Regions from separate parts of the Streptomyces bottropensis ATCC 25435 genome, predicted to be linked through region 3. Evidence: riboswitches for the same ligand, from Rfam matches in the RefSeq annotation. Region 3 holds a riboswitch; each other region holds the start of a gene.

Region 1 (5,270 bases), 1.8 Mb from region 3:
GCGCGCAGATGGTCCAGGTCGCCGTCCCGGACCATCTTCCAGAACTCGGCGCCGTCCGCCGGGTCGCTCAGCGGCAGGTTCACATTGAGCACGCCGGGCAGCGCGACGTCCGGGCCCTCCAGCTTCTGGTCGGCCGCGTTGCGGAAGTCGAAGACCGTGTGCAGGTTGAGCGAGGCCAGGAACGCGGTGTCCTCGTCGGTGGCGTGCGCGAGGTGCCCGCTGCGGAACAGGACCCCGTGACGCACTCGGCGGCCGTCCACCGTCGGCAGGCCTCCCACATCGCGGAAATTGCGCACTCCGGTCAGCTCGGGCTCGGTCGACGGGATCTGCTGCGTCACTGGGGCTCCCTCCCATCCGTCCGCCGGCGGCATCACCGACGGGCACGCCCTCGACACTGAGCGCGCCCTCGACGATACGACATGGGTGCGTACGCCAATGAGTTGTCCACAGGCGGTCGCGGCGTGCCCGTCCGAGGTTGTCCACAGGCGCCGTCGAGTGCGCGGAGCGACCTGCGATGATGTTGCCGCCTGATCGCACCTGTTCGAATCTGTGGGGGCTTGATGTTGGAAATCGGCACAGACGGCCGGACCTGGATTCTTTCCGGGCCCAGGAGCAGCTATGCCCTGCGGCTCACGGATAACGACGAGCTGCTGCACCTGCACTGGGGTCCCCGGATCGCCCTCGCCGACGCCGAGGCGCTGGCCGCGCGACAGCAGTTGCCGTACTGGCCGTTCGAGGCCCCGGTCGACGGACACGAGGAGTACCCCCTCGAGGGCGGTCCTCGCTTCACCCGACCCGCCCTGTCCGTGCGCACGGACGAGCGGCGCGGCACCGAGTGGACCTTCCGGGAGTACGAGGCGGACGGTGACGAGCTGCGGTTGCGATTCGCCGACGGCGCGCTCGGGATCACGCTGCACTACCGACTGCGCGACGACGTCATCGAGCGCTGGGTGACCCTGGTCAACGACGGGCCGGCGGTGGAGCTGCTGCGGGCCGACTCGGCGACGTGGACGCTGCCACCGCGCGCGGACGAGACCTGGCGGCTGTCCCAGCTGCACGGACGATGGGCGGCCGAGTCCCGGCTCGTGCGCGGCGACCTCACCTACGGCGAGAAGGTCATCGGCAGCCGCCGCGGCCACACCGGGCACCAGCACCTGCCCTGGGTCGCCCTGGACACGGATGCCACCGAGGAGCACGGCGAGGTCTACGGCTGCGCCCTGGGCTGGTCGGGGTCCTGGCGGATCGCGGTCGCACAACTGCCGGACGCCCGCGTACAGATCACCGGCGGCGCCGGGTACGACGAGTCCGGTCTGCTGCGGCTGGAGACGGGGGAGGCGTTCACCACGCCCGTCTTCGCCGGCCTGTGGAGCGACGGCGGCCACGGCGGGGCGAGCCGCGCCTGGCACGCGTACCAGCGGACGTACGTCATCCCGGACGCGGACCAGGACCGGCCGGTGCTCTTCAACTCCTGGGAGGCCACCGAGTTCGACATCTCCGAGGAGCAGCAGGGGACGCTCGCGCGACGCGCGGCGGCCATCGGGGTCGAACTGTTCGTCGTGGACGACGGCTGGTTCGGGGCGCGTACGAGCGACCGGGCCGGCCTCGGCGACTGGACGCCCAACCCGGACCGCTTCCCGAAGGGGCTCAAGCCCCTCGCCGAATACGTGCACGCCCTCGGTATGCAGTTCGGTATCTGGGTCGAGCCCGAGATGGTCAACCCGGACAGCGAGCTGTACCGGGCGCATCCCGAATGGGCACAGTTCCAGCCGGGACGAAAGCGGACGGAATTGCGCAATCAGCTCGTCCTCAATCTCGCCCGCGAGGACGTCCAGGAGTACCTCTGGGAGAAGCTGGACACGTTGCTGTCCAGTGCGCCGATCGACTATGTGAAGTGGGACTTCAACCGCTGCTTCACGGATGCCGGCTGGCCCGGCGAGCCGTATCCGCAGAAGCTGTGGGTCGAGCACGTGCGCGCCTTCTACGCCCTGCTGGACCGGCTGCGGGCCGCGCATCCGGGGGTGGCGTTCGAGTCGTGCTCCGGCGGCGGCGGTCGTATCGACCTCGGGGTGATGGCCCGGACGGACCAGGTGTGGACGTCGGACAACACCGACCCGCTCGACCGGCTCGCCATCCAGCACGGCTTCAGTCAGATCCACCCGGCCCGGACCATGGCCGCATGGGTCACCGACAGCCCGAACAACCAGCTCAACGGCCGGGTCAGCACCCTGCGGTTCCGTTTCGTCAGCGCCATGGCGGGTGTGCTCGGCGTCGGCGGCGACCTCACCGAGTGGACGGAGGAGGAGCTGGCAGAGGCGGGGAGCTGGGTCGAGCTGTACAAGCGCATCCGGCCGGTCGTGCAGCGCGGTGATCTCTACCGGCTGCGCCCGCCGACAGGTGGACTGAGCGCCGTGCAGTACGTCCTCGACGACGAGGTCGTGGTCCTGGCCTGGCTCCAGGCCCAGCACTACGGCGAGCCGCCCGCTCCGCTCCGGCTGCGCGGGCTGGACCCGACAGAAGTGTATGAGTGCCGCGAAACGGGCGAAGTGCACCGAGGGGGCGTTCTGTTGCACCACGGGTTGCCGACGGGGCTGCGCGGTGACTTCGATGCGACGGTTATCCACCTGCGTCGCACTTGAGCGATCTGTCCGAAATGCAGCTGTAATTCCAACAAGCCCTGGAATAAAGCCTACTGGCACGTAGGGGCGTGAGCAGCGTCATACTCGTGACGTTCCGCTGTCGCCATGTGCACGTAATTCGCGCATGTTTCCAGGGCGGTTGGGAAATGCTCAGGACCGGTCTTCGACGGAGCGTGATGGTGGATTGATGTAAGGATCAGGTAGGAAGGTGCACAGGAAGTCCCAATGGTTGTCTCTGTGGGCACAAGTCGCTTACGTTCGGCGTCAATCCGGACGGACGCCCAATCCTGCCGCCGACCGGAGCCGCACACCGACCCGATCCACGGCAGGAGCGGGGGACCCACAGGAATCACCGCCTGTTCCGGTCTCCGGAACGGCTAGGGGTAAAGCCGTGCAGCGAGCACGGCCGGACATCTCCAGTCCGCACCCGACAGCTCACCTCGTAGGCGCCGGAGAGGAATTCGCCATGCCCGCGAAGGGTAAGCACCGCCGTCCCAAGTCCCAGCGTTTCACCCGTTCGATCGCCGCCGCCGGGACCGGCGGTGCGGCGCTCGCCCTGCCGCTGGTCGGAGCCGCCGGCGCCCAGGCCGCAACCCCGACGGCCGCCGTGTCCGGAGCCTCCGAGAAGACGGCCACGATCGCCACCGAGCAGGCCGCGGCCGAGGCGGGCGCGCGGATCGAGCAGGTGGAGAAGGCCGCGCAGGCCGAGCGGACCGCCACCAAGAAGACCGCCAAGACCTACTCGGTGAAGGTCGGCGACTACCTCGCGAAGATCGCGGACGAGCACGACGTCGACGGGGGCTGGAAGCGCCTCTACTCGGACAACCGCGGTGCCATCGGCTCCGACCCGTCGCTGATCCACCCCGGTCTGAAGCTGTCGATAGGCGGGCAGGCCGCGTCGGGCGGTACGTCGCAGTCGTCGAAGCCGCAGCTGTCGCAGTCCTCGAAGCCTGCCGAGTCCTCGCCGTCGCCGAAGCCCTCCGCGCCCGCCAAGCAGGAGGCCAAGGACACCCAGGCGTCGACCTCCACGTCGAACGGCCAGTCCTCGTCGGCCAACAGCTCCGGCTTCAGCCTGCCCATCCAGGGCGCCACCGTCGGCACCCCGTACAAGAGGGCCGGCAGCATGTGGTCCAGCGGCTACCACACGGGCGTCGACTTCGTGGCCCCGACCGGGACCGCCCTCAAGGCCGTGGGCGCGGGCACCGTCGTCTCCGCCGGCTGGGGCGGTGCGTACGGCAACCAGGTCGTCATCCGGCTGGCCGACGGCTACTACGCCCAGTACGCCCACCTCTCCTCGATCTCCGTCTCCGCGGGGCAGGCCGTGAGCGGCGGTCAGCAGATCGGCCTCTCGGGCGCGACCGGCAACGTCACCGGGCCGCACCTGCACTTCGAGATCCGCACCACGCCCTCCTACGGCTCGGACCTCGACCCGCTGGCCTACCTTCGCTCGAAGGGCGTCAGCGTCTGAGGCTCCACTCCTCCATCACGCCGAAGGCCGGCCCCGCTTCCTGGGGGCCGGCCTTCGGTGTTGCGGTCCTGTGGCATGGCCGACCGAAGCCTCGACAGGGGGCGAACGGGAGTACACAGTGATCTCCGTAAGCGCTTTCTATGCGGGGGATCCGGGTTTTGCGTCGCGCCGCGGCGTCGTTCCGCTTTCCTTCCACCGGGGACAGGAGTGTCATGACCACCCGTAGAGCTTTCGGAGCCCTCGCCGCCGGCGCCGCCCTCGCGGCGCTCGCTCCGGCGGGGACGGCGGCCGCGCACCCGCGTCCGCGGCGGGGCCGGCTGATCGCCGCCGACGACTTCCGGCACGGGCTCGGGCAGTGGGCCGTGGAGTTGGAGAGGGGCGGGGTGGTCGCCGCCTCGCGGGGTGTGCTGGAGGTCGACGTGCCGGCCGGGGCCACGGTCTGGTTCAAGCGAAGACTGGAAGGGCCGTACGTCGTCGAGTACACGGCCACGCCCATCTCGGCGGGCGGGGCCAACGACCGGGTCTCCGACCTCAACAACTTCTGGAACGCCGTCGATGTGCGCTCACCCGGTGATCTCCTCGCCACCCCGCGTTCGGGCGCGCTCGCCGAGTACGACCACCTGAAGACGTACTACGTCGGGTACGGCGCCAACACGAACACGACGACACGCCTGCGCCGGTACGTCGGTGAGGCGGGCGTGCGGCCACTGATCCACGACTACACCGAGCCGCTGCTCGTCGCGAACGCGCCGCATCAGGTGCGGATCGTCTCCGACGGGTCGACGGTCCGGTGGTGGAACAACGGCCGGCTCGTGTTCGACTACGTCGATCCCGCGCCGTACACGAGTGGGCACTTCGCCTTCCGCACCACCTGGAGCCATTTCCGGATCGAGGACTTCCGGGTGTGGAGGTTGCGCGGTCGCCGTTGAGGGGGAGAGGGGCCGGGATGGTGGGGCGCGGCCATCCCGACCTGGTGTATTCCGGGTTGGTCAACACGTGACCCGTGGTCTATCTCACCGTCCGTCAAGCCCTTATTACGGTCGCGTAGGTCACATGCCACGGTGAATCATGGGCCGGTGACAGACGATTCGAATGACAGCAGAACGATGATCGGGTCGTACGTGGCGCTGGGGGACAGCTTCACCGAGGGCGTCGGCGATCCGGGG
Region 2 (5,270 bases), 5.8 Mb from region 3:
CGTGGCCGAGGGACTCGAGGAACTTCCCGAGACGGTCTGAGCGACCCCGTGACCGGGCGCCCGGAACGGAAACAGGCCTGAAAGGCCACCCGCACACACATCGAAGGGCTCGTCCGATTTATCGGGCGGGCCCTTCGTCATTTCGTTCCCCTACCGCTCCGATTTCCCTCTGCCGTCGTCCCGATTTCGTTCTGCGGGCAGCAGAAAGAATGCCCCTCGGAATTCCCGCCTCTTTGTATACGGCTCCCGCGTTAATGCCGCAGGCTCGACATGTTTACGGGGTGTTGCGAAGTCCTCACACGCTCCGCCCGCTCCGCCGCGCCGGCCCCGCCCGGAAACCGGAAGCGGTGCGCGTCGGTGGCGCGCTCGGCGTGCAGGGACGTGAGCGTCCGGGCCCGGTCGCCGTCGCCGCGCGCGACGGCGTCCACGATGCCGCCGTGTTCCGCCCAGGACTCCACGGGGTCGGCGGGTGCCTCGACCGCGTACATCCAGGCGATCTTGTGCCGCAGCTGGGCGAGTGTCGAGGTCAGGGCGGGGCTGCCGGACGCCTGTGCGAGCGTCTCGTGGAACCAGCCCCCCAGGGAGCGCAGATCCTCGCTGGTGCCCCGTCTGGCCCGTTCCTGGCCCAGTCTGACCAGGCCGCGCAGCACCTTGAGATGGGCCTCCGTGCGGCGCTGGGCGGCGCGGGCGGCTCCCAGCGGCTCCAGCAGCATGCGCATCTCCAGCAGGTCGGCGGCCTCCTGCTCGGTCGGCTCGGCGACGCACGCGCCCGCGTGCCGACGGGTCACCACGAAGCCCTCGGCCTCCAGCGTGCGCAGCGCCTCACGCACGGGGACCCGGCTGACGCCGTACCGGCGGGCGAGCAGTTCCTCGGTGAGACGGCTGCCGCGCTCGTAGACACCCGCGACGATGTCATCTCGGATCGCCGTGCATACCGAATGCGCCGGAATACGCATGACCGACCTCCGCCTTAATCCCCGTGAAACGTCGATGATTGACGTGTCTTCCAGCGACTCTATTGCAGCGAGCCGGAATTTCCGACGGCGGGCCGGAATCCAGGGATATTTTTTGGACAGGAGGCGCGTCACCGGGCGTTCGCACAACGCGGAAAGCCCCGGCTCGGTGAGCCGGGGCCTTCGCCAGAAGCGTGGAGCGGTGTCTCAGACGTTCACGCCGTGCGAACGCAGGTACGCGGCGGGGTCGATGTCCGAGCCGTACTCGGCCGTCGTCCGGGCCTCGAAGTGCAGATGCGCGCCCGTGACGTTGCCGGTCGCCCCGGAGAGGCCGATCTGCTGGCCGGGGGTGACCGTCTGGCCGACGGAGACGCCGATGGACGACAGGTGGCCGTACTGGGTGTACGTGCCGTCGGTCATCCTGATGACGATGTTGTTGCCGTACGCCCCGCCCCAGCCCGCCTCCACGACGGTGCCGGAGCCGACCGCCATGACGGCCGTGCCGGTGGCGGCGTGGAAGTCGACGCCGGTGTGGCTGCCGGAGGACCAGACGGCGCCGCCGGCCTTGTAGCCGGTGGAGATGTACGAGCCGCTGATGGGCGAGACGTAGGTGTTGAGGCGCTCGCGCTCGGCCGCGCGGGCGGCGCGGGCCTTGATCTCCTCGCGCTCCTTGGCGGCGGCACGTTCCTGCTCGGCCTTCTCGGCGGCGGCCTTGCGGGCCTCCTCCTGCGCCTTCTTCTTGACCTCAGCCACCTCGGCGGCCTGCTGCTGGGCAACGGCCTGGGCGTCCACCTGGTCGGCGACCGTGTCGCCGAGGACGATGATCTGGTTCAGGCCGGTCTGCTCGACGGCGGGCTCCTCCGCGGCGAGCGCGGGGCCGGCGAGGGTACCGATGACACCGGTGGTGGTGAGAGCGGCTACGCCCACGTTCCTCGTGGTCGTGCGCTGTACACGGCCGGGACGGCGGTGCTTCCCAGGGGCGCGGGTGAACGCCATGAAGTGGCTGGTCCTTTCCTTCCTTCTCGCCTACCGGGTTAGCTGACGGGTTCGGAGCAGGAAGGTCTCCTACGGCTGCCCCCCGTTTCGCGTCGCTCGCGAAGGGCACCCGATTCACCCCGGGGGACTAGGTGGGTCCCCGGCTCCCCGGGCTCGCGCCATGGGGACTCGGCGATGACTGTCCGGTGCCGCGGCTGCGGCGAACATCTGACGAACAGCCGGACCGACGCTAAGTGCGGCGTCTTCGAAATAACAAACGGATCACAGGATTTGTTAGCTACGCCACAGGTCAGACACACAACCTCCGCCATCAATACGGACAAACCTGGGCCCTGGTGACTCTTCAGTCACCAGGGCCTCACACGTGCGTGTCCTTCCGCCCGGTTTCCCCTCGGCTCCCTACTCGGCCGGTACGACGGTGACTTCGCCGATCCCGAGGGCCCTGACCGGCTCCTCGATCTGCGCGGCGTCCCCGACGAGGACGGTCACCAGACGGTCCACCGGGAAGGCGTTCACGACGGCCGCGGTAGCCTCCACCGTGCCGGTGGCGGCGAGTTGGCGGTACAGCGTCGACTGGTAGTCGTCCGGCAGGAACTGCTCGACCTGGTCGGCCAGCGTGCCCGCCACGGCCGCCGCCGTCTCGAACTTCAGGGGGGCGACCCCGACGAGGTTCTGCACGGCGACGTCGCGCTCGGCGTCGGTCAGCCCCTCGGCGGCGAGGGTCCGCAGCACGGTCCACAGGTCGTCGAGCGCCGGACCGGTGTTGGGCGTGTCGACGGACCCGCTGATGGCCAGCATCGCCGTGCCCGATCCCTCCGGCCCGGAACGCAGCACCTGACTGAACGCGCGCACCCCGTAGGTGTAGCCCTTCTCCTCCCGCAGGACGCGGTCCAGGCGGGAGGTGAGGGTGCCGCCGAGGCAGTAGGTGCCGAGCACCTGGGCCGGCCACACCCGGTCGTGCCGGTCGGCGCCCACCCGTCCGATGAGCAACTGGGTCTGCACGGAACCGGGACGGTCCACGATGATCACGCGCCCGGTGTCGTCGGCGCTCACCGCGGGGGCGACGCTCGGCTTGGCCGGGGAGCCGGTCCAGGCGCCCAGGGTGTCGCCCAGCAGCGTGTCGAGGTCGACCCCGGTGAGGTCGCCGACGACCACGGCGGTGGCGGTCGCGGGGCGCACGTGCCGCTCGTAGAAGGCGCGTACAGCCGCGGAGTCGATGCCCTCCACGGTCTCCTCGGTGCCCTGCCGGGGCCGCGACATGCGCGAGGTGGCCGGGAACAGCTGCCGGGAGAGCTCCTTGGCGGCCCGGCGGCCCGGGCTGGCGGTCTCGTGCGGAATCTCGTCGAGCCTGTTGGCCACCAGACGCTCGATCTCGCCGTCGTCGAACGCGGGGGCCCGCAGGGCGTCTGCGAGCAGCCCCAGGGCCTTCTCCAGCCGCGACACGGGCACTTCGAGGGACAGGCGGACGCCGGGGTGGTCGGCGTGCGAGTCGAGGGTGGCGCCGCAGCGCTCCAGCTCGGCGGCGAACTCCTCGGCCGTGTGCTTGTCGGTGCCCTCGGAGAACGCCCTGGTCATGATGGTGGCGACACCGTCGAGGCCGGCCGGTTCGGCGTCCAGGGGCGCGTCGAGGACGACCTCGACGGCGACGACCTGCTGGCCGGGGCGGTGGCAGTGCAGCACGGTCAGGCCGTTGGCCAGGGTGCCGCGCTCGGGCGCCGGGAACGCCCAGGGGCGGGCGTCGCCGGCCTGGGGCTGCGGGTGGAATTCCATGCTCGCGAGCTCGGTCACTTCGCCGACTCCTCGTTCTCGTCGGTGCTCTCGACGGCCTCCGCGTCGGCGGCCTCCTCTTCGGCGCCCTCTGCGCCGGCGACGGGCTCGTACACGAGCACCGCGCGGTTGTCGGGCCTCAGGCGGGCCTTGGCGATCTCCTGGACCTCGTCGGCCGTCACCTCCAGGACGCGGTCGACGGCGGTGAGGGCGAGCTTCGGGTCGCCGAACAGGACCGCGTACCGGCACAGTTCGTCGGCGCGGCCGGCGACCGTGCCGAGCCGGTCCAGCCACTCGCGCTCCAACTGTGCCTGGGCGCGCTCCATCTCCTCGGCCGTCGGGCCCTGCGCGGCGAACCGGGCGAGCTCCTCGTCGACGGCGGCCTCGATGACCGGCACCTCGACGTCACCGGAGGTCTTGACGTCCATCCACGCCATGGAGGGCGCGCCGGCCAGCCGCAGCAGGCCGAAACCGGCCGTCACGGCCGTACGGTCACGTCGTACGAGCCGGTTGTAGAGGCGGGACGACTCGCCGCCGCCGAGGATCGTCAGCGCCAGGTCGGCCGCGTCGCACGCACGCGTGCCGTCCTCCGGCAGCCGGTAGGCGGCCATCAACGCGCGCGCGGGCACGTTCTCCTCGACGACCTCGCGCAGCTGCTCGCCCATGACGTCCGGCAGCGAGCCGTCGCGGGGCGCGGGCTTGCCGTCGTAGGTGGGGATGGAGCCGAAGTACTTCTCCACCCACGCGAGGGTCTGCTCCGGGTCGATGTCGCCGACGATAGACAGGACGGCGTTGTTGGGCGCGTAGTACGTCCGGAAGAACTGCTGGGCGTCCTCCAGGCTCGCCGCCTCCAGGTCGTCCATCGAGCCGATGGGCGTGTGCCGGTAGGGGTGGCCCTCGGGGTAGGCCAGGCGGAAGATCTTCTCGAAGGCGGTGCCGTAGGGCACGTTGTCGTACCGCTGGCGGCGCTCGTTCTTGACGACGGCCCGCTGGTTGTCCAGGTTCTTCTGGTCGAGCGCGAGCAGCAGGCTGCCCATGCGGTCGGCCTCCAGCCACAGCGCCAGCTCCAGCTGATGGGTGGGCATGGTCTCGAAGTAGTTGGTGCGCTCCCAGCTGGTGGTGCCGTTCAGCGAACCGCCCGCGCCCTGGACCAGCTCGAAGTGGCCGTTGTCCTTGACCTGGCCCGAGCCCTGGAACATCAGGTGCTCGAAGAGGTGGGCGAGGCCCGTACGGCCCGCGACCTCGTGACGCGAACCGACGTCGTACCAGAGGCACACCGCGGCGACCGGGGTCAGGTGGTCCTCGGAGAGCACCACGCGCAGGCCGTTGTCCAGGCGGTGCTCCCTCACTGTCAGGCCTTCGGAGCCGGCCTCGGCTGTGGCCGTGTGACCCATGGGCGGTACGTCCCTTCGATCGCTGTGCTGTGTGCGCGGGATCCGTCGTGGAATCGTCGCGGAAACCGCTGTTTCCTGCCGGTCCCGCCACTGTATGCAAGCGCGCGGACCCCTGGAGAAGTTCCCGGGCGTCGTACGCCGAGAGCGAGACCGGGGTTGC
Region 3 (5,270 bases):
AGGACCAGGACGACTTCAGGGACTGGGCGGGCATGATGATCCGGCACGGCGGTGGTCCGCGGGGCGGCGTCGCGCGGTCGGTGAAGAAGATGCGCGGCTACCTCGCCGACCTCATCCACCGCAAGCGGGAAGCGCTCACCGAGCACCCCGCCCCGGGCGAGGACCTCATCTCCGCGCTCATCCGCGCCTCCGACCACGGGGAGCACCTCAGCGAGAACGAGGCCGCGGCGATGGCGTTCATCCTGCTGTTCGCCGGGTTCGAGACCACCGTCAACCTCATCGGGAACGGCACGTACGCCCTGCTCACCCACCCCGAGCAGCGGGCCCGCCTGCAGACCTCCCTCGCCGCCGGGGAGAGCGGGCTGCTCGAAACCGGTGTCGAGGAACTCCTGCGCTACGACGGCCCCGTCGAACTCGCCACCTGGCGCTTCGCGACCGAGCCCCTCACGCTCGGCGGGCAGGACATCGCCGTCGGCGACCCCGTCCTCGTCGTCCTCGCGGCGGCCGACCGCGACCCGGCCCGCTTCGACGACCCCGACACCCTGGACCTCTCCCGCCGTGACAACCAGCACCTCGGCTACGGCCACGGCATCCACTACTGCCTCGGCGCGCCGCTCGCCCGGCTCGAAGGCCAGACCGCGCTGGCGACGCTCCTCACCCGGCTCCCCGATCTGCGACTCGCAGGGGATTCGGCCGATTTGAGGTGGCGGGGAGGTCTCATCATGCGTGGATTGCGCACGCTTCCGGTGGAATTCACGCCACGAAAACGGCCGTGAGTGCGGGGTGATCGCGCCGTGAGCGGCCCGTAGTTGTACCCCGACGGGCCGTAGCACTACCCCATTCCGAGTCAGAAGTTGACGCTCCCTCAACTCTGTGATCTTCACGTGATCTGCGCTGCATTAACTTGTGACAACTGATCGACTGCCGATACGTTCACACGTCAGTGCGAAGGGGGCGCCACGCCCGTCGCACAGACCACCGCTGTCGTGTGAAAGGCAACCGCATGCTCTCCGGGAACGGTCGTCACCGTCGCCCCCGTCAGGCTCCGGCTCTCCTCGTCGCGGCGGGAGTCACCGGGTCGGCCATCGCGATCCCGCTCCTCGGCGCCACCGGCGCGAGCGCGGCGAGCGGAACCACCTGGGACCAGGTGGCGGAGTGCGAGAGCGGTGGCTTCTGGAGCGCGGACACCGGGAACGGGCGCTACGGCGGCCTCCAGCTGACCCAGGAGAACTGGGAGAAGTACGGCGGCCTCGACTACGCGACGACCGCGGACCAGGCCAGCCGTTCGCAGCAGATAGCCGTCGCCGAGAAGGTCCTCGCGGACCAGGGCGTCGGCGTCTGGTCCACCTGCGGACTGCTGCACGACCTCGGCGGAGACTCGGGTCCCGCCGACGTGGACACGGGCGTCGCGGGCGACTCGTCCGACTCCGGCAGCGCATCCGGTTCATCCGGTTCGTCGGATTCCTCCGACTCGACCGGGTCCAAGGGTTCGGCCGAGTCGGCCGACGACACCGACTCCACGCGCTCCGGCGGGTCGAAGGATTCGACCGACTCGACCGATTCCTCCGACTCGACCGAGTCGTCGGACGCGTCGGCGAAGGCCCTCGACGGCTCCCCGAAGGCGACCACCGAACCGGACGCGGACTCCGGCTCCGCGGACTCCACCGATTCCGGCGACAGCGGCACCGGCGCCGACGCCAAGGAATCCGGCAGCACGAACACGGACGGTTCCAGCCGGGCGGACGGCTCCGCGGCCGGCGACGACGCCGACGGCGGCACCGGCCGGCACCGCGGCGCCAGCGCCGACGAGGGCGCGGACACCGGCTCGGGCGCGGACCAGGCCGACGGCACCGCCTCCGGCCGCCACGCCTCGCGTGACAGCGGCGCGTCGAGCGAGGGCGCGGAGGGCGCCTACACCGTCCGCGTGGGCGACAGTCTGACCGGCATCGTGAACTCGCTCGGCCTGAACGGCGGGTGGCGGACGCTGTACTCCGAGAACGAGCGCACGGTCGGAACCGACCCGGACCTCATCCTTCCCGGTCAGACCCTCGAAGTCGGTGCCGAAACGGGCGAAAAGTAGCGGCAGTTCGCGTCACGGTTCGACCCTGAATGCCCGTTTTGATCATTGTGGGAGATGAATCACAGACCCCCTGATCGTCTTTGAAATTCAGGCAATCACCTGTTTACGGTCGTGACCGCTCGCCACAGCGGGCTCTTGCGGTCGGCACGCCGAATCCTGCCAGCGGCCGTGAGGAACAGTCGTCGCGTCAAGCGCCGTAGGCAGGAGCGGGGGACCCAAGGTAAGTGCCGGGTCCGGCGGTTGCGGCCCTTCGGGGGCGCACGACCGGAACCGGCTGGGGGTGAAGCCGCGCGACGTGAGCCGAGAGGCGAGCGTGCGCGGCCGGGCAACTCAACCGGCCCGAACCCGACAGCTCACCTCGCAGGCGTCGGTGAGGGGATCTCTCCATGCTGTTTTCCAGCAAGGGCAAGCACCGTCGTCCGACTGCCATTCATCGGTCTGCTCGCGCCATCGCCGTCGTCGGTGTCACCGGCGCCGCCGCGGTCGCCGCCCCGCTGATGGCCGCCGGCAGCGCCTCCGCCGCCACCGCCTCCGAGTGGGACACCGTCGCCCAGTGCGAGTCCGGCGGGAACTGGTCCATCAACACCGGCAACGGCTACTACGGCGGTCTGCAGTTCTCCGCCTCCACCTGGGCCGGCTACGGCGGTACGCAGTACGCCTCCACCGCCGACCAGGCGAGCAAGGCCCAGCAGATCGCGATCGCCGAGAAGGTCCTCGCGGGCCAGGGCAAGGGTGCCTGGCCGGTCTGCGGCACCGGCCTGTCCGGCGCCTCCTACGACGGCGCCGCCGCCTCCAGCGGCAACACGAACTCCTCCGGCTCCTCCTCGCAGAGCACGCAGGAGAGCACCAAGAAGACCGAGGACACCCGCTCCTCCCGCTCCTCCGAGCGCGCCACCGTCAAGACCCCGACCGGCAAGAAGGTCAAGAAGGGCGACGGCGAGTACAAGGTCGTCAGCGGTGACACCCTCAGTGCCATCGCCGCGAAGGAGAACGTCAAGGGTGGCTGGGAGAAGCTCTTCGAGCTGAACAAGGACATCATCGACGACGCCGACTTCATCTACCCGGGCCAGCAGCTCCACCTGAGCTGACCCACGGCGACCACGACGGCCGCCACGCGCCTGCCGACCCCACGGCCGCCCCCACGGCCGGGCAGGCGGGGCAGGTTCAGCCGGGCCGGAAAGCAGGCCGCTCTCCGGCTGAACCACAGCCCGCTCACATCCGTGTCCTCCATAGTGAAGACCTCGTGAGGGCCGTCCCCCCGTCCCCACGGGCTCCCCGCCCCGGTGCGCATTCCCCCGTGCGTACCGGGGCGGGGCTTTTTCGTGCCCGCCTCCTCCTTCTGTTCACTTTCTCGACCACCCCCCTTTGTTCCGAACAGGAACAATGGGTACGGTCTGTCTGTCCACGGGACGGTCGGTCGGCTGCCGACGGCCCGGGGACGGTTAGGCTCTAGTCGCCAGGCCTCAAGCGGCCCCGCACAACCAGCGTCACATCCCATGAAGGAGATGCTCGTGCCGTCCATCGACGTCGTCGTAGCCCGGGAAATCCTCGACTCGCGAGGCAACCCCACCGTCGAGGTCGAGGTCGGCCTCGACGACGGCAGCACGGGTCGTGCCGCCGTTCCGTCCGGCGCCTCCACCGGCGCCTTCGAAGCCATCGAGCTGCGTGACGGCGACCCCAACCGCTACCTCGGCAAGGGCGTCGAGAAGGCCGTCCTCGCCGTGATCGAGCAGATCGGCCCGGAGCTCGTCGGCTACGACGCCACCGAGCAGCGCCTGATCGACCAGGCGATGTTCGACCTGGACGCCACCGACAACAAGGGCTCCCTCGGCGCCAACGCCATCCTCGGCGTCTCCCTCGCCGTCGCCCACGCCGCCTCCGAGGCCAGCGACCTGCCCCTCTTCCGCTACCTGGGCGGCCCGAACGCGCACCTGCTGCCCGTTCCGATGATGAACATCCTGAACGGCGGCTCGCACGCCGACTCCAACGTGGACATCCAGGAGTTCATGATCGCCCCCATCGGCGCGGAGTCCTTCTCCGAGGCCCTGCGCTGGGGCGCCGAGGTCTACCACACCCTCAAGAAGGTGCTGAAGACCAAGGGCCTGTCCACCGGCCTCGGCGACGAGGGCGGCTTCGCCCCGAACCTGGAGTCCAACCGCGCCGCCCTGGACCTCATCCTGGAGGCCATCAAGGAGGCCGGCTACACCCCCGGCGAGCAGATCGCCCTCGCCCTGGACGTCGCCGCCTCCGAGTTCTACAAGGACGGCGTCTACACCTTCGAGGGCAAGGAGCGCTCCGCCGCCGAGATGACGGAGTACTACGCCGACCTCGTCGCGTCGTACCCGCTCGTCTCCATCGAGGACCCGCTGTTCGAGGACGACTGGGCCGGCTGGAACACCATCACCGAGAAGCTGGGCGACAAGGTCCAGATCGTCGGCGACGATCTCTTCGTCACCAACCCCGAGCGCCTCGCCCGCGGCATCGAGGAGGGCTCGGCCAACGCCCTGCTCGTCAAGGTCAACCAGATCGGCTCGCTGACCGAGACCCTGGACGCCGTCGAGATGGCCCAGCGCAACGGCTTCAAGTGCATGATGTCCCACCGCTCCGGCGAGACCGAGGACGTCACCATCGCCGACCTCGCCGTCGCCGTGAACTGCGGACAGATCAAGACCGGCGCCCCGGCCCGCTCGGACCGCGTCGCCAAGTACAACCAGCTGCTGCGCATCGAGGAGATCCTCGACGACGCCGCGGTCTACGCCGGCCGCAGCGCCTTCCCGCGCTTCAAGGGCTGAGCCGCCGGCTGACCCGTTGAGGGTCAAGCCCGCGCCAGTCGTACGTACGTCCCCGTACCGGTCCCGTACCGTGTGCGGGGACGTACGCGCGTGCGCGTGGGAGAAGGCGGAAGAAGGGGCGCGGGACATGGCCGTGAAGGACCGGGACCGGGACCGTTTCTCCACCGCGACCCGGCTGAAGGTGCTCGGCGAGCAGACGGCCGCCCGGGTCTACCGCTCGCAGACCAAACGCCAGGCCCGTCGCTCCCGGCTGACCGGCCGGGCCGCGCTGCTCGCCCTCGTCCTCTGCTCGATGATCGTGGCGCTCGCCTATCCCATAAGGCAGTACGTCTCCCAGCGCGCCGAGATCGCCGACACGCAGCGGCAGCGCCAGGAGGCGCGCGAGCGGGTCGAGGAGC
Region 4 (5,270 bases), 4.1 Mb from region 3:
CATGAAGCGGTGCGGCCCGACGCCGCCGTGGTGTCCGTACGCGCGCCGTCGCCGGATCAGGCGCTGCGGTGGGCGGCGGACTGCCGGGCGGCGGGTCTCGCCGTGGGCTGTTTCCGCCCGCCGTCCGTGCCCGACGGCGTCTCGCGGCTGCGGCTGACCGCCCGTGCGGATCTCACGCAGGGGCAGATCGACCGAGCCGTGAGGATCATCGGCGATACGCGACCGTGAGTCGGCGTCCCGGCCGGGCCTCGCCGCAAGCGGAAGGACGAACGCTGTCGGTGGGGGTCACCGCAGCGTGGTGATGAATCCCTCCCAGGCGTCGGGGTCGAACAGCAGGGCGGGCCCCGCCGTGTTCTTCGAGTCGCGTACGGCCACCAGCCCGGCCCAGCGGCCGGATCCCGGACGGGCCGTCTCCACACAGTTGTTCATCCCGGTACTGCGGCTGCTGCGCAGCCATCGCACATCGGGCAGTTCGGTACTGGTGGGTACGTTCCGAGGCAGTGCGGACATGGTGCCTCCTTACGCGCCGGCGGCTAGCCCGGCGATGTAATCCAACGAGTCCTCGGGCGAAAGGGCGTGGATCTGAAGGGTGTTGAAGGCCTCGACATACGCCTTGAGGTCTTCTTTCCGTTCGAGATAGAGGCTACTCGTCAAGTGGTCGAGAACAACCACGTCCAGATCGGATGTGCTCCGAAATGAGAAAATTACGAAAGGACCGGTGACGCCGATATGTGCCCCGGCGGTGAACGGGAGCACCTGCAGTCGCACTTGGGGAAGCCGCGCCGCCTCGACCAGACGGGCCAGCTGCCGGGACATGATCTCGGGACCGCCCACCACACGCCGGAGAACGCCCTCGTCGAGCACCGCGCTCAGCTCCATCGGCGGGTTCCCGCGCAGCACCTCCTGGCGCGCGAGCCGCACTTCCACGAGCGCGTCGAGTTTGTCGTCATCCAGCCCCTCCACCGCGGCCCGCGTCACCGCCCGCGCGTACTCGGGGATCTGCAGCAGGCCCGGCACGACCGAGGTCTCCAGCGTCCGCATCCCCCCGGCCTGCGACTCCAGGCTGATGAAGTCCCGGTACGTCGGCGGTAGCACGCCCCGGTACGCGTGCCACCAGTTGTGCCGCCCGCCGCCGTCCTCGGAGCCCGCGAGCGCCAGGAGCAGTTCCCGTAACTCGGTGTCGTCGATCCCGTACGCGTCAAGGAGCTTGCGGACGTCCGCGGGCTTCACTCCACTGGCGCCCGTCTCGATCCGGCTCACCTTGGACTGGTGCCAGCCGACGCGATGGGCCGCCTCGATGCTCGTGAGCGAGGAACGGGTGCGCAGGAGACGCAACTCGGCACCGAGCTTGCGGCGGCGCACCGCCGGACCGTACTGCATGGGATTCTCCTTCCGCCCGGCGCTCTCGATCGCGGTGACGACACTGGATGTCGGGGTGACGACAGAGGATGGACGAAGACCCCACCCAAATACGTTCGGCCGTCGGATAGTTCACCGCTTCGAGCGACAGATATATGCACATCTTGGTGGATCGCCACGCGTGACGGCCCAGGTAGTGGCAGTCTGGCGCGAAGCACCAGTCCGGGACCGTAGTCGAACCATCCGCTCCCTGTCGGACACCGGTCCCGTGGGAAAGGGACGCCTCGCCATGGCAGATCACCTGGAAGCATCCGTCACTCTGCCGAGCGATCCCGCCTCGGTGTCCGCAGCCCGGAACTACGTCGTCACCGTGCTCGCCGAATGGGGCCTGCCGGGCGACACGGGCATCGCGGACACCGTGCGCCTGATCGTGTCCGAACTCGCCACCAACGCCGTCCAGCACACACTGGGCCAGTCGCCCACCTTCACCGTGGACATCGCGCTCGACCGGGACGAGCAGTTGCGCATCGGTGTCACCGACAGTCATCCACGCTTCCCCAAACGCCTGCCGGCCGCCGTCCAGCAGGACAACGGCCGGGGCATGGTCATCATCCGCTGGCTGACCGCGGAATGCGGCGGCAGGCTGAGCGTTAGACCCACGCGGGAGGGCGGCAAGACGGTGGCGATCGAACTTCCGTGGACGGTCCCCGTCCAGCCGGTCACCGCAGGTGGTCCGCCGGAGACCTGACGGGGCTGTCGTCCTCGACCGGTGGCGACGGCGGCGGCAGGGGCGGCGGCGTGGCGTCGCGGCCCGAGACGCGTCCCACCAGTTTCGGGAGCAGGCCCCACAGGAGCAGACACGCCAGGAGCGTGCCGCTCCCGGCGGCGATACCGGCAGTCCGGCCGAGCGTCACGTCCACGACGAGCAGGACGGAACCGGTGAAGGCCGGCATCAGCACGATCAGGCCCGCGGCGGCCAACCGGGACGAGACCTGGACGATGGCGGGCTTGGCGTTCTGCTGGAAGAGCGAGCGGTGCAGGGCGGCCGGGGCGGTGAAGAGCGTCGCCGCGAGGACAGCCAGCAACAGGGTGGTCACGTAGGTGACACGCTGGAAGGTGTCCAGGTCCGGAAAGCGTGGGGTGAAGGCCAGCGTCAGCAGGAACGCGAAGAGGATCTGCACCCCGGTCTGGGTGACCCGCAGCTCCTGGAGCAGCTCGGAGAAATTGCGGTCGGCGCGTTCGAGGGGCGTCTCGTTACGTGCCGGGCGGGTGGGTTCCTCGGCCATGGCCGGACGGGTAACCACATGTGCACGACTTACGCCAGCGGGGGTGGCGGACAGTTCCGCCACCCCCCAGCGGTGGGTCAGCGGACCCGGCCGTACCAGACGCTCTTCGTCCAGATCTTCTGCAGCCGGACGACGTCACCCGTCTTCGGCGAGTGCCAGATCTTTCCCTTCCCCGCGTAGATACCGACGTGGTAGACGTTCGAGCCGGAGTGGAAGAAGACGAGGTCTCCGAGCTTGCGGCTGCTCACGGAGATGTGCTTCGTCTTGTTGTACTGCTGCTGGGCAGTACGGGGCAGCTTCTTGCCCGCCTTCTTGAACGAGTAGAGCGTCAGCCCCGAGCAGTCGAACCTGCCCGGACCCACGGCGCCGTACTTGTAAGGGGAGCCCTTCTTGGAAGCCGCGACCTTGAGTGCCTTCGACGCCACCGTGGCGGCCTCGGCGCCGGATGCGACGCCCGGGACCACGATGCTGCCGCCGACGGCGGCGATGGTCAGAGCCGAGGCCGTACCGGCCCGGGTCAACAGCGACGGGACACGATTCAGCGCAGTCATGCGCAACCCTTCGTCAGCCGCCTGTGAAGGATGACCTGTCGGATTCGGGCTGGCGAAGTTGCCCGGCCGCTGACGCGGCTTCACCCCAAGGGCTGCTCGGCGCGGTCATGGCGTGACCGTTCCGGCGACCCGTCGTGCTTGGGTCCTCCACTCCTGCCGATGCACTTCTGTCGACCGGTAACCGGGCGGCGGCAGGACTCGGCGTCCACCCGGATCGCCCCGCCACTGCGGCGGGGGCTTGTCGTCAGGAAGGGATCTTGGCGTACTCAAGTGCGAAAATCCCAACGGAACCGTGGATTTGTGGTCTTACTCACCACTCGCCCGTTCGGGTGGACAGGGCGTTTTCCCTCGTTGTGTCCCAGTGGTCGAGGAGGTCCGCACCAGCGCCGGAATGCAGTACTCCGCCCATGTACCAGGCATCTTGCGCAACTTCACAGGTCCTCACGCCGTATGGGCCGATGGGTCGATCGCGGTAGGCCGACCGGAGGGCGTCGCGCCGGGACCGGACGCCCCGTCAGTAGTACGGCGGCCGATGCGCGATCGGTTCAGGCGGGTGACGCGATCGGCTCAGGCGGCGGGTGACGCGATCGGCTCAGGCGGGGGAGTCCTCCGCCTCCGGCGGCAGCGCCACCCGGCCGGCGCGCCGCTCGCCGTCCAGGATGCGCAGGGCCCGCGCGAGCGTCGGGGCGTGCACCTCGTTCTCCCCGCGGTTGTGCATCAGTTCGAGCGCGTCGCGCAGGGCGGTCGCCTTCGCGACGAGCGCCTGCGCCGCGCGCAGCCCGCGGTACGTGTCGCCCGGACGGGCCGGATTGATCCGGCCGAGCAGGTCCACCACGTCCAGGTAACGGTCGATCAGCTCCGCCTCGGCGCGGGTGAGCGCGGGCAACGGCGGGAGCTCGGGCGGGAGCATCCGCGCCTCACCTCGCGCCGGGGAGCGGGGGCGAGGGGGGCGTGGACGAGGGAGGTGGGGGTGAGGGGAGCGTGGGTGAGGTCTTGCGGCTCCGGATCACCCGGTCGGCCAGGCCGTACGCCACCGCCGCCTCGGCGTCGAGGAACTTGTCCCGCTCGATGTCGGCGCCGATCCGCTCCGGGCTCTGCCCCGTGTGCCGGACGAGCATCTCCTCCAGGCTCCGGCGGTTGCGCGTCAACTCCTCGGCCTGGAGCACCAGATCGCTCGCCTGTCCCTCGATCGGGTCGGCCAGGGCCGGCTGGTGGATCAGCACGCGCGCCCCCGGCAGCATCGAACGCTTGCCCGGTGTGCCCGCCGCCAGCAGCACCGCGGCGACCGACCCCGCCTGCCCCAGGCAGACCGTCGCCACATCACAGGTGACGAACCGGATCGTGTCGTAGAGCGCCGTCATCGCGCTGAAGGAGCCGCCGGGCGAATTGATGTACAGCGCGATGTCCCGGTCCGGCGCCTGGTGTTCCAGGTGCATGAACTGCGCCATCACGTCGTTCGCCGACGTGTCGTCGATCCGCGTCCCGAGGAACACGATCCGTTCCTCCAGCAGCTTCGAGTACGGATCCATCGTCCGGTGACCCGTGCTGGTGCGCTCGGTGAACTCGGGCAGCACATGACGGGCCGACGGTGGGTTCTCGGGCATGGGTGCGCCTCCTCTGATCGACTTCCGTAAAAAATGTACAGGACGTACGGACTGTGGAGGAGGGGGATCGGCTGAGAGCGAACAGATCCCCGCGGAGCCGGCTCCGCGGGGATCTCTGGTGAACTTTTCGGTGGGGACCTCGGTGGGGACCTCGGTGGGGACTGATCAGTTGAGCGGTGCGGGGGCCGGAGTCCCGTAGAAGGTGACCGGCGGCCAGCCGCGGGCGGCGGCGAAGGTGACCGTCAGTTCCGTCATCTCGGTGCCGGGCATACGGACCGTGCCGCTGAACCTGGTGCCCTCGGGGAAGTCGGCCGCCCCTGCCGCCCCGGTCTCGGTCTCACGCCCTCCGAGGTCTCCGTGCTCACCGCCGTCGCCGCCTCAGCGGTGCCGTTCGACGTGAGTACCGCCCCCGCTGCCGCCGATCCCGAGTACCCGAGCAGCGACCGCCTGGAGAAGCCGGTCATCGTTCC

What was found. Region 3 has a riboswitch for cyclic di-AMP ahead of STRBO_RS0135610 (LysM peptidoglycan-binding domain-containing protein). Riboswitches for the same ligand answer to the same signal wherever they lie in the genome.
Region 1: it holds a riboswitch for cyclic di-AMP, as region 3 does, so the genes downstream of both, STRBO_RS0128015 (M23 family metallopeptidase) here and STRBO_RS0135610 (LysM peptidoglycan-binding domain-containing protein) in region 3, are expected to answer to the same signal.
Region 2: it holds a riboswitch for cyclic di-AMP, as region 3 does, so the genes downstream of both, STRBO_RS0109915 (M23 family metallopeptidase) here and STRBO_RS0135610 (LysM peptidoglycan-binding domain-containing protein) in region 3, are expected to answer to the same signal.
Region 4: it holds a riboswitch for cyclic di-AMP, as region 3 does, so the genes downstream of both, STRBO_RS0117435 (C40 family peptidase) here and STRBO_RS0135610 (LysM peptidoglycan-binding domain-containing protein) in region 3, are expected to answer to the same signal.

The regions. Positions count from the first base shown of each region.
Region 1 is NZ_KB911581.1:6,271,137-6,276,406, reverse strand. It holds gene STRBO_RS0128025 (tyrosine-protein phosphatase) at 1-338, opposite strand, end outside; gene STRBO_RS0128020 (alpha-galactosidase) at 561-2,636, shown strand; cyclic di-AMP (ydaO/yuaA leader) riboswitch at 2,939-3,098, shown strand; gene STRBO_RS0128015 (M23 family metallopeptidase) at 3,103-4,104, shown strand; gene STRBO_RS0128010 (DUF6250 domain-containing protein) at 4,317-5,033, shown strand; gene STRBO_RS0128005 (SGNH/GDSL hydrolase family protein) at 5,211-5,270, shown strand, end outside.
Region 2 is NZ_KB911581.1:2,243,986-2,249,255, reverse strand. It holds gene STRBO_RS0109925 (HPr family phosphocarrier protein) at 1-40, shown strand, start outside; gene STRBO_RS0109920 (GntR family transcriptional regulator) at 252-956, opposite strand; gene STRBO_RS0109915 (M23 family metallopeptidase) at 1,161-1,949, opposite strand; cyclic di-AMP (ydaO/yuaA leader) riboswitch at 1,963-2,133, opposite strand; gene STRBO_RS0109910 (M16 family metallopeptidase) at 2,349-3,737, opposite strand; gene STRBO_RS0109905 (M16 family metallopeptidase) at 3,734-5,110, opposite strand.
Region 3 is NZ_KB911581.1:8,052,860-8,058,129, reverse strand. It holds gene STRBO_RS0135620 (cytochrome P450 family protein) at 1-776, shown strand, start outside; gene STRBO_RS0135615 (LysM peptidoglycan-binding domain-containing protein) at 1,004-2,080, shown strand; cyclic di-AMP (ydaO/yuaA leader) riboswitch at 2,263-2,462, shown strand; gene STRBO_RS0135610 (LysM peptidoglycan-binding domain-containing protein) at 2,467-3,168, shown strand; gene eno (phosphopyruvate hydratase) at 3,592-4,872, shown strand; gene STRBO_RS0135595 (FtsB family cell division protein) at 5,000-5,270, shown strand, end outside.
Region 4 is NZ_KB911581.1:3,932,257-3,937,526, forward strand. It holds gene STRBO_RS0117410 (8-amino-7-oxononanoate synthase) at 1-228, shown strand, start outside; gene STRBO_RS0117415 (DUF397 domain-containing protein) at 286-510, opposite strand; gene STRBO_RS0117420 (helix-turn-helix domain-containing protein) at 520-1,380, opposite strand; gene STRBO_RS0117425 (ATP-binding protein) at 1,649-2,107, shown strand; gene STRBO_RS0117430 (DUF6328 family protein) at 2,079-2,645, opposite strand; gene STRBO_RS0117435 (C40 family peptidase) at 2,723-3,196, opposite strand; cyclic di-AMP (ydaO/yuaA leader) riboswitch at 3,200-3,370, opposite strand; gene STRBO_RS0117440 (hypothetical protein) at 3,789-4,106, opposite strand; gene STRBO_RS0117445 (ATP-dependent Clp protease proteolytic subunit) at 4,114-4,800, opposite strand.